2 regions of the Fictibacillus sp. Mic-4 genome follow, and region 2 is predicted to be linked to the other one. Evidence: riboswitches for the same ligand, from Rfam matches in the RefSeq annotation. Region 2 holds a riboswitch; the other holds the start of a gene.
The links. Region 2 has a riboswitch for cyclic di-AMP ahead of WD019_RS13545 (potassium channel family protein). Riboswitches for the same ligand answer to the same signal wherever they lie in the genome.
Positions count from the first base shown of each region.

Region 1: it holds a riboswitch for cyclic di-AMP, as region 2 does, so the genes downstream of both, kdpF (K(+)-transporting ATPase subunit F) here and WD019_RS13545 (potassium channel family protein) in region 2, are expected to answer to the same signal.

Region 1 covers NZ_JBBHZM010000059.1:1,790-7,355, forward strand. Annotated here, with positions in the region: gene kdpB (potassium-transporting ATPase subunit KdpB) at 1-1,515, opposite strand, end outside; partial or broken gene kdpA (potassium-transporting ATPase subunit KdpA) at 1,536-3,204, opposite strand; gene kdpF (K(+)-transporting ATPase subunit F) at 3,242-3,319, opposite strand; cyclic di-AMP (ydaO/yuaA leader) riboswitch at 3,567-3,715, opposite strand; cyclic di-AMP (ydaO/yuaA leader) riboswitch at 3,763-3,899, opposite strand; gene WD019_RS20445 (BglG family transcription antiterminator) at 4,240-5,566, shown strand, end outside.
Region 2 covers NZ_JBBHZM010000020.1:52,682-58,247, forward strand. Annotated here, with positions in the region: gene WD019_RS13535 (amino acid permease) at 1-752, shown strand, start outside; gene WD019_RS13540 (TrkH family potassium uptake protein) at 742-2,061, opposite strand; gene WD019_RS13545 (potassium channel family protein) at 2,101-2,757, opposite strand; cyclic di-AMP (ydaO/yuaA leader) riboswitch at 2,841-2,975, opposite strand; gene WD019_RS13550 (undecaprenyl-diphosphate phosphatase) at 3,101-3,883, opposite strand; gene WD019_RS13555 (aminoglycoside phosphotransferase family protein) at 4,699-5,566, opposite strand, start outside.

The DNA.
Region 1 (5,566 bases), on a different contig from region 2:
CCCTTTTTCCTGTTCTTTGCGAATCGCCCGGATTTTATCTTCCGGTTTGGCTTCCGCAATAAATTCATCAACGCCTGCTTCTTTCGCAATGGTAGCCGCTGTCAGCGGATTATCCCCGGTACACATTATTGTTTTAATTCCCATTTTCCTGAGTTCATCAAAACGCTCCCTCATGCCTGGTTTAACGGTATCTTTTAAGTAAATCAACCCGAGGATTTTGCTGTTATAAGAAACCGCCAGTGGGGTGCCGCCTTGACTCGCGATTTCGTTGCTTTTCGCTTGTAAATCTTCCGGCACCTTTCCGCCCATTTGTTGGACAAACTTTTTAATTGAATCTACCGCACCCTTTCGGTAGTGATTGCCTTCCTGGATTAGCCCGCTCATTCGTTCCTCTGCGGTAAAAGGAATAATTTCCGCTGATTCATAAGAAGAAGCGTCCCAGGAAAACCCTCGTGCTTTCGCCAATTCTAAAACCGAACGCCCTTCAGGTGTTTCATCAAATAAAGATGTAACAACTGCGATGTCAGTGAGTTCCTTTTGTGTAGCACCTGTAACAGGAACAAATTCTGCGGCCAGCCGGTTGCCAAAAGTGATCGTGCCTGTTTTATCAAGGATGATCGTGTTAATGTCGCCCGCTGCTTCCACTGCCTTCCCGGACATTGCCAGCACATTGAAGCGCGTGACGCGGTCCATGCCGGCAATTCCAATGGCGGATAACAGCGCTCCAATCGTTGTTGGGATCAAGCAGACAAGCAAAGCGATTAATGTTGAAAGCTCTAAATGAACACCAACATAGTTTGCGATTGGCAAAAGAGTGACGACGACTAAAAGAAAGATAATCGTTAATGTGACAAGCAAAATATTTAAGGCGATTTCATTTGGCGTCTTTTGGCGTTTGGCTCCTTCAACAAGTGAAATCATCTTATCCAGAAACGATTCTCCGGGATCTGCCGTAATACGCACTTTAATCGAGTCGCTGACCACTTTTGTTCCGCCGGTTACCGAACTGAAATCGCCGCCGGCCTCCTTAATCACCGGCGCAGATTCGCCGGTAATGGCAGATTCATCGATTGAAGCAAGACCTTCAATAATTTCACCATCTCCGGGAACAAGATCCCCTGTTTCAACAAGAACGATATCCCCTTTTCGAAGTTCATCGGACGAAACCGTTGTAATCGTTCCGTTTTTGCCAATTTTTTTAGCGGTTGTGTCTTTTTTCGTTTTCTTTAGGCTGTCGGCTTGCGCTTTTCCTCTGCCTTCGGCAAGCGCCTCAGCAAAATTGGCGAATACTATCGTAAAGAAAAGAATGAGAAAGACAGCGAGATTGTACCCGAATCTTCCTTCTGCATGAAATGCCTCGGGCATGATCATCATGAGGAGGACAAGGATCGTGCCTATTTCAACGACGAACATGACCGGATTTTTCATCATCACTAATGGATTTAATTTAATCAAACTTGATACGATAGCCTGTTTAATTAACCCAGACCCCTTATTCTGTTTGGATTGATTCATTTTGATTACACCTCTTTTGTTTAACGAATCGACAAATATTCAGCGATCGGCCCAAGAGCCATGACAGGCAAGAACGTTAACGCTCCGACAATGAGGACAACACCCACCAAAATCCCCACAAATAATAAGTGATCTGTTCTAAATGTGCCAATGGTTTCCGGAATGGGTTGTTTTCGAACAAGGGACCCGGCTACGGCGAGCAATGAAATGATCGAAACATAGCGACCCAATAGCATCACAAGCCCGGTTGAAATGTTCCAAAATAGCGTATTGTCCCCCAAACCTTCAAACCCCGATCCGTTATTGGCAGCAGATGAGGTAAATTCATATAGTACTTGCGAAATCCCATGGAACCCGGGATTTGAAATCGCGCCTTTTCCCAGCTCAGTTAGAAATGCCAGGGCAGTTGGCCCTAGAATAAGCAACGGATGGGCTAGCAATGCCACCGCAATTAATTTCATCTCTTTTCCGTCCTAAAAATTCAGGTGTCCGGCCAACCATCAATCCGCAAATGAAGACCCCGATGATGGCATACATCAACATGTTGACAAGCCCCACTCCGTCTCCGCCGAATACCGTGTTCAGCATCATCAGGGAAAGAGGCGTAATTTGCCCAAGCGGTGTCAGTGTATCATGCATATTGTTGACCGTTCCCGTCGTGGCCGCGGTAGTCACCGTGCTGAACAAGGCCGATTGGGCAATGCCAAATCTTACTTCTTTACCTTCCATGCTTCCTTGCGAGGGCTCCAGTCCCATAGCCGTTAAAGCCGGGTTGCCATTACTTTCAGCGAAGTAAATAAGAGCGAGAAAAGCCACAAATAAAATGCTCATTGCGCCGAATACGATCCAACCTTGTTTTTGCTTTTTCGCAAAACGCCCATAAGTATACGTTAACGATGCAGGGATACACCACATAGATAAAATCTCGATTACGTTTGTAAGAGGGGTTGGATTTTCGAATGGATGCGCAGAGTTTGCGCCGAAAAATCCTCCACCGTTTGTGCCTAAATGTTTAATCGCTTCTAGAACGGCAACAGGGCCAATGGCAATAACCTGCTTCGCTCCTTCAAGTGTTGTCAGCGTAATTGACGGATCGAGCGTCTGAGGAACTTTCAGCCCCACAAGAACTAGCGTCAGAATGATCGACATAGGCATGAGAAGACGTGTATGTCCCTTGATGAAGTCCTCAAAAAAGTTGCCGATAGTGTTCCCTTTCGTGGTAATTCCCCGAATAAAAGCAATTGCCACAACAATCCCCGTAGCCGCAGAAGCGAACATCATCATCATGATGACGGCCATTTGCGAGAAGTAGGAAAGTCCCGTTTCACCGCTGTAATGCTGCAAATTAGTGTTCGTCATAAAGCTGGCAATCGTATTAAACGATAAAGTTGGTTCCATGTTTTTGATCCCGTTAGGATTCAACGGGAGAAATTGTTGCAGGCGCAAAATGACATAACCAGCCGCAACAAAAACAATATTGCTCAACAATAAAGAGATCGTATATTTTTTCCAGGTCATCGGCGCCCTGTTTTTCATTCCGCATATTGCATAAATGCATTTCTCAATAGGCGCGAAGAATTTGTCCGTCTTATTCGGTTCATTGGAAAAAACATGATAAATGTAGCTTCCCAATGGTTTTATAATGAAAAGCAGCAGCAAAATGACCGCCGCGATTTGCAATGCATCCATGTATGGTTTCCTCCTAAAAACGTAGAATGCTATTCTTTTAAAATTTTTCCGGGTGGATAAGGGCATAGATCAAATAAATAAAAATTCCCCCCGTCACGATCGCAGTGAAAATCATTGTTTTTCACCGCCTCCGGTTGTACGGTCGCACCACCTGATAAATCCCCATAGGATGCCGAATGTGACCATCATCAGTACAATCATGAAAACATCTTTCAATGAGACTTCCTCCTTTTGATAGCAAATGAAGTGACTTGATTTGGAGTCTGTTTCTTAAAAAAAGCAACAAAAAAGAAGCCTGCGGAAGAGGAACTCTTCCGCAGGCTTCAGGGATCACTAAATAAACCCGTGTGCACACGAAATTTGTTGCCTCTCTCGAAACGCTTACGAGGTTAGCTGACGGATTCGGGCGTGAGAGTCGCCCTACTCGAAAGATCGAGATTCACCCCATGTGGCTCGAAGCCACGGTTGGTTCCCCCGTTTCCCCTTTAGAGGAATTAAGCGATATAGACGCAAAGGTTATGAGTACTATCAAATTTTTTGAATACTATTAATGTCACCTTCTCTCTCCTACCACGCTTACGAAGTTAGCTGACGGGTTCGGACGGCAAGAGTCGCCCGACTTAAAAAGTTTCACCCCAGGAAATTTCTTTCCGATGGTTCCTCCGTTCCAAATTTGGATTCAGCGGTCATTCGAATTTTTTAAAAATGAAGATAGTGTTAATCTTACTCCTTGCTTTTTTGCTTGTAAAGGATGGAAATTCATTGAAAATGAACCAAAATATCTGTATTTTTAAATGAATAATCTTGTATTAATAAGTTTGACCCATCTAATCTTCTTTTTTCTTACGATTTCTTTAAATTAAAAGACCATTCAATTGACGCAACTCTTTTTTCATTGATGGGAATCGCTGAAAATTTCTTATCCATGATAGAAGTTCAGCGCAATTTTGTCCGTCGCTCCTCCCATCAATTGTTCCCAATCACTCACCACCATGAAAGCGTTTTATTATATGATGAAAACAGGAGGTCAAGCCAATGATGATCGAAAAACGTCCCGCGCTTTTGCTCAATTATCTTTTAAAAGTGAAGAATACAACAATGAATCAGATCATGGATTATACCCAATTAACGAAGCGGCAAATTTCTTATGACTTAGAGAAAGTCAATCATTGGTTAAAAGAAAGAGGACTTCCGGTAATTCCATACAAAGGAATTCATTATATCGCGATGCCGGAAGATGTTGTGGAGTATTTTCGAAAGCAGCAAAACCTTATCAATGAACGGGATTTTAATTTAACGGAAGAAGAACGCTTGATCTTTATTTATCTCTATTTGTTTATCCGGCAAGAGCCCATCTCATCAGTTCATTTGACACACCTTCTAAAAGTGAGCAAAAACACCGTCATTTCCGATGTCAAAAAGGCGAATGACGTGAACAGCCCATACCTTGTTGAAATTCGTTATACCCGCCAGCGAGGCTATCATCTAATTGGAACAGAATTGGACAAGAGAGTGCTCGTCATGAAGCATTTATCCGAGTTATTACAAGTGCCGTACGGCGAGAAAATGATCGATTACCTGCTAAACGAAGGAAATGAGTATTTTCACTTCGATCATATCCACAGCAGCCTCAAACACATTGAAAAGATGTTAGGACTGCAATTTGTCGAAGAACGGTTACTTCAGTTTTCCTATTTTCTTAAATTCTATTATTTCCTTCAAAAAGAAAGAAAGTTTGTCCGATTCCACTCTGATGAAATGAATGTATTAAAGAAAGAACGCATGTGGTCGGTAGCGGAAAAGCTATTTCTTCTGCTTGGGCTGGAGGAAGAAGAATCGGAGCTTTGTTACTTCACGATTCAGTTGCTTGGCCTGTCGTTAGGCAGCGTTTCTGTTCAAGACGGGGACCGCGATTTGCTCTTTAAGCTTTGCGAACAGCTTGTGCTTGATTTTGAATCAAAAGCGTGCATTGCCTTTGAAAAAAAGGATGAAGTGATTAAAACGCTTTACCAGCATATTAAGCCAGCTTATTTTCGCATGAAGTACCGTATTCCCATTACCAATCCACTTCTCGATCAAATTAAAAGTGAACATCAAGAGCTTTATACCATTGTGAAGGAAATGCTTCTTCCGATCGGGTCATTGCTCGGCATAACGATTCCTGATGAAGAAGTTGGATTCATTGCCATTCATTTTGGAGCTCTGCTAGAAAAGCCGAAACAAATGATGCCGAAGAAGAAACGAGCTCTTGTCGTTTGTCCGAGCGGGATTAGCTCTTCCTTAATGGTCAAACACCAGCTGGAATCGCTTTTCTCAGAAATTACAGTTGAAAGCACACTATCACTGCAGGAATTCCAAGAAG
Region 2 (5,566 bases):
CGACAGTCTTTTTTGCCTATATCGGTTTTGATGCAGTATCAACGGCAGCCGAAGAAGTACGCAAGCCACAACGTGACTTGCCGATCGGGATCATTTCATCACTGGTCATTTGTACGACATTATATATTATTGTTTCGTTAGTCTTAACTGGGATTGTCCCATTTGCGAAATTAAATGTTTCTGATCCCGTTGCTTTTGCGCTTCACTTTGTAGGCCAAAATACAATTGCTGGATTAATATCTGTCGGGGCCATTACAGGGATTACAACCGTTCTTCTCGTTATGTTATACGGACAGGTTCGAATCTCTTTTGCAATGAGCCGGGATGGACTTTTACCGCCTGTTTTTTCAAAAGTTCATCCCAAATTCAAAACACCATTTGCAAATACGTGGTTAATCGGATGCATTGCCGCAATTATTTCCGGAATAGTTGATTTAAACACGCTTGCGGAATTGGTGAATATTGGAACATTGTCCGCGTTTACTTTAGTCGCTATTGCAGTAATTATTTTGAGAAAAACGCATCCTAACTTGAAAAGAGCGTTTAAAGTTCCGTTTGTGCCTGTTTTGCCGATCATTACCGTCTTTATTTGCGGTTACTTGATGATCAGCCTTTCCAAAGTAACCTGGATCTCGTTTGTCATTTGGATTGCTATCGGTTTTATCGTCTATTTCTTTTACGGACGCAAGCATAGTAAATTGAATGATGAAAAAAAAAGCAGGGTAAGTTCCCTGCCTTTTTTCATCCCGTAAATAATTCTCCATCGGGGTATCTAATATTCGCCTTATCGGCGGGTTTTGCCAACGAAAAGGCAAGTGTGAGCGGGCCGATTTTCCCGAGAAACATCATGAAAATAATCACAATTTTTCCGACTACAGTTAAATTCATCGTAAAATCCATTGTTAATCCGACCGTCCCAAAGGCGGATACGACTTCAAACAATATTTGCAAAAATGATCCTTTTTCGGTCACGCTCATAATCATTACAGCAAGAAAAATAAAGATGGCACTAATACAGGAGATGGCCAATGCACGCAAAACAATCGTATTTCGAATGGTCCGTTTCATGATAACCGTTTCATCTTTTCCACGTAAAAATGTAACGACAGCAGCCACAATCACGATAAACGTCGTTAATTTAATCCCACCGCCTGTTGATGTGCTTCCGGCACCAACAAACATTAAGAGAATGGTTAACAGACATGTTGCGGGTTCCATATGTCCGATATCGATCGTGCTGAATCCCGCTGTTCTTGGAACAATCGCCTGAAAGTAGGCCGCCCAAACTTTATCCGCTCCTGAAAGCTTCCCGAGCGTTCCCGGGTTATTTCGTTCCATTAAATAAATGGCAATAAACGCCACAATATTAACGGCAATCGTACCTATGATCATTACTTTTGAATGCAGGGATAAATTCTTCCATTTCCTGCTCGCCCAAAGATCAACAAGAACGGTAAATCCAAGTCCGCCTACTATAATAAGTAACGTAATCACCATATTTATCGTCGGGTCACCGACATAACGGGCCAAATTATCAGGCCAGAGGGCAAATCCAGCATTGTTATATGCTGCAATGGTATGAAAGATGCTATAGTACAAGCCCTTTGCGAACCCCATCTCCGGCACCCATTTTAAGCATAAAAAGAAGATTGCGATCAGTTCGATTGAAACGGTAAATAAGAAAAGATTCCGTACAAGGCGAATAACTCCGCCAATCGAGGGCTGGTTTAAGGCTTCTTGCATAATTAGCCTCTGCTTAATGCCAATCCTTTTTCCCATCATAATGACGACCAAAACGGCGAACGACATAATTCCCAGGCCACCGACTTGAATTAAAAACATGATGACAATCTCACCGAATAACGTAAAGGAAGAACCCGGGTCAATAGAAGTTAATCCTGTCACCGTTGAAGCCGATACTGCGATAAAAAAAGAATCGATCCAGGAAATTGGTTTTTCTGTTGCAATTGGAAGCTTTAATAACAACCCACCGATAATAACAAGCGAAAGAAAGATGAGTGCTAATATTTGTGGCGGATTTAATTTAATTGGATTATACATGTATGGCTTTTTCTCTTTTACTCTAAGAGCCACTTTCTGTTACACTCCTTCTGCCTCAAACCTGTTTAAATCTTCATTTCTTCCGATGACAACGAGAATATCTCCGTTTTGAAGTTTTACGTTGGCAATGGAGGAGACAAAAATCTCTTCCTTTCGTTTAATAGCAACAATGTTGCAGCCGAAACGGGCGCGAACATCCAATTCCGTTAACGTTTTCCCGATCAACTTATCAGAAACGGGAATCTCAATGATGCTATATTCATTCGATAGTTCAATAAAATCAATGATTTTATCTGATGTGATCAGTTGTGCGACCCTTTGTGCCATATCCCGTTCAGGGTGAATGATTCTGTCTGCCCCTAGTTTCTCCAGCACCTTATGATGATAATCATCCTGTGCCTTTACCCAGACTTTCTTGACTCCCATTTCTTTCAACAACAATGTTGTCAAAATGCTCGATTGAATGTCGTCCCCGATTGAAACAATAACGTGATTAAAATTGCGAATGCCAAGTGCCTGCAACGCCTTTTCATCGGTCGAATTGGCCTGAACTGCCTGTGTGACAATGTTGGAAAATTCATTGACGCGCTCAATGTCCCTATCAATCGCGAGCACTTCATATCCCATATTAGAAAACTCACGACAAATGCTGCCTCCAAAACGTCCTAAACCAATTACTGCAAATTGCTTGTCCATGCTCTCTCTCCTTATGTTGAATACAAAATGAAAACAACAAAAAAAGACCATTGCGAAAAATGGTCAGCCTGTGTTAAAACTGTCCTTTCTCCCAAATAACGCTTACGAGGTTAGCTGTCGGATTAGGGAATGGAGTATCCCCTCTTGCTGCAAATGCAAGATTCACCCCGGAATGATTGGGTCCCCCGCTTCTTTTTTTGTGATAGTTTAAAAAGTTTGGGAAGCTTTCAGGCTCTCCTTTTTAAACACACATTTAGAATTCAGCGATTTTCAAGGCATTTATTCAGTTCGTAGGAATTTAAGTCTAATTTAATCCTCCTAGCGAAAATTGTCAATCATTTTATTAAAATTTACCAGTAAGCTGAAGGACGACAATAATGAGGCCCAGCCCCCAGACGTAAATGGCAAATCCTTTTAAAGTTCCTTTTTTTAATAGAGAAATCATCCATCTGACCGCAATATAGCCAAATAGAGCCGACATGATCGTGCCAATGGCCAATGCGCCAAACGATATCGACTCCGCTTGTTCTGTAAAAAGATCTTTCGCCTGCAACAAACAGCCGCCGGCTATTGCCGGAATGGAGAGGAAAAATGAAAAGTAAGCTGCCGTCTCTTTATCGATTTTCCGAAAAAGCGCTGCGGCGATTGTGAGACCTGATCGCGAAATAGCTGGCAAAATGGCTGCGCCTTGAAACGTGCCAATGACAATTGCATCCGCAAACGAAATTTGATGAAGTTTTTTAAATCCTTTTTCTTTCATTGAATCTGCTGCCCACAAGATGAAACCGGTCGCTAAAAACTCCCATCCGACCGTCACACCCGTTTTCGAAATTTCTTCAAAATAATCTTTAAAAGATAGACCGATAATAACGGTCGGAATCGTTCCCGCAATTAATAGCAGTCCTATTCGGGAGAACGGTTTTTTCAAAAGGTCAAGCAGTTCTCTCCAATAGACGGTAATAACAGCAATTAATGTGCCGAAGTGCAGCATGGCGTCAAGAAACAAACCCGCATCATCCAAATGAAACAGGTGCCGTCCTAAAAGCAAATGACCCGTTGAACTTATCGGAAGAAACTCCGTTAATCCTTGTATGATCCCCAAAATCATCGCCTGAAACCAATCCATTATCCGTCACCCCTAATCCCGAGTCCATTGGTACAGCGTATTCAGGAATGGAAATCAATAGTACAAGTTCATTATTCTTACCGAGGGAATCGGATGGTTCTTATCAATTTCATCATTGGTTTTGAATTTCATCCTTTAGCAGATTGGATAAGAATTCTTCACTTCTATCTTCAAAACTGGTGAACCCCCAATTAAATGCTTTTACATATAGGCACTTTGGGGAAAAATTGAAGCCCACGACATAAAAAATGCCCTGCAGTACGGTTCCATTGGAGATATTTTCACCTCCGGGACTCGCTTTAGTCCTTGAGACGAGCTCTATCGGACAAAATTTTGCCTCCACTCGAGGCCACTGAAAAAGTCCAAGAAATTTTCAAAAATGCTTTTTCCTAAAAAATACATCCCCACTTTGGTAAGCGAAATGCATTGTAAACACGATGCTATCCCCCACTTCCTAAGTGAAAAATACTGTTTTTTTGGGTTTTGGTTTTTCAAAAATTTTAGTTTTTTATTAAAAGGAACTTTTTCAGTGGCTTCCCTCCACTCTTTATTTTTGTCCTTGAGGCGGGCTCTATTGGACAAAGTTTTGCCTCAAGGACTCATTTTTGTCCTTGAGACGGGCTCTATTGGACACATTTCTACCTCAAGGACTCATTTTTGTCCTTGAGAACGGCTCTATGCGAACAAAATCCAGGCTACCTCATGAAAAATAGTCCTTTAGCAAGCTTTTTTAAGATTAATGCTTTCTTGTTATCTCTCAGAAATGAGGGATAGAAAATCAGTTTTAAGTCAATTGATTTGGAAACAATGCTTAATCAAGCATTTCCCAGCTCCTTTGGCCAGATCAGTTCTTGCAATTGATCCATTGAACGGATGATTGGATTGCCGCGTTCATTTAATACCCACTTGATCAAATTCACGCCGTATAAATGGGTGAGGGTGACATACATCATTTTTCTCCGCCAGGCGGCATCCAATTTCACCCCTGGCCGATAGCTGTTCATGAATGCTTGCATGGCCGGCGAATGTTGGGATAATAAATCTGTATAAAGGCATACCCACTCATATTCTGGAGGAGCAATCCGACAGTCGGCTAAATCAATAAGCCCTGCAATTTCATAGTTTTCACCGTCTTTATCCAAAAGAAGATGATCAGTTGTTAAATCGGCATGAACGAGGCAGCTCTCCCATTGATGTTCGTCATAATTGGTCAGAAACGCCCCGATTTCAAGAATAACTTCTTGTGGCAGGACACCGGTAAGTTCCTTCACGACTTTCTCTTTTCTTTCCTCTTGAAGTAACTCCCAACTACTTAAGTAAGCATTCATTTTATCGGAAAGATCACCAACGGGGTAACCATGAAGTTTTGCGATGATGCCCCCGAGCCCGCGCGCTATTTCTATTTTATTACTTTCGGTCATTTTATCGAAAACCTCGCGAACCGCCTCTCCTTCAATTTTCGTTACGATCATATAATTCCATCCGCCATATTGGCCAACGGCAATAAGACGTGGAATCGGCAAATTGACATCTTTTAAATGGAGGTATGTATCACGCTCCGAATAAAAATCGTTGGGAATGAGCGGCATAAAAATCTTCAGCACGTAAACACCATCAATCATGAAGACGGCGTGTGTTCCCGGATATCCTTTTTGCACAGAATGGCACTTGATGTTTTCCTTT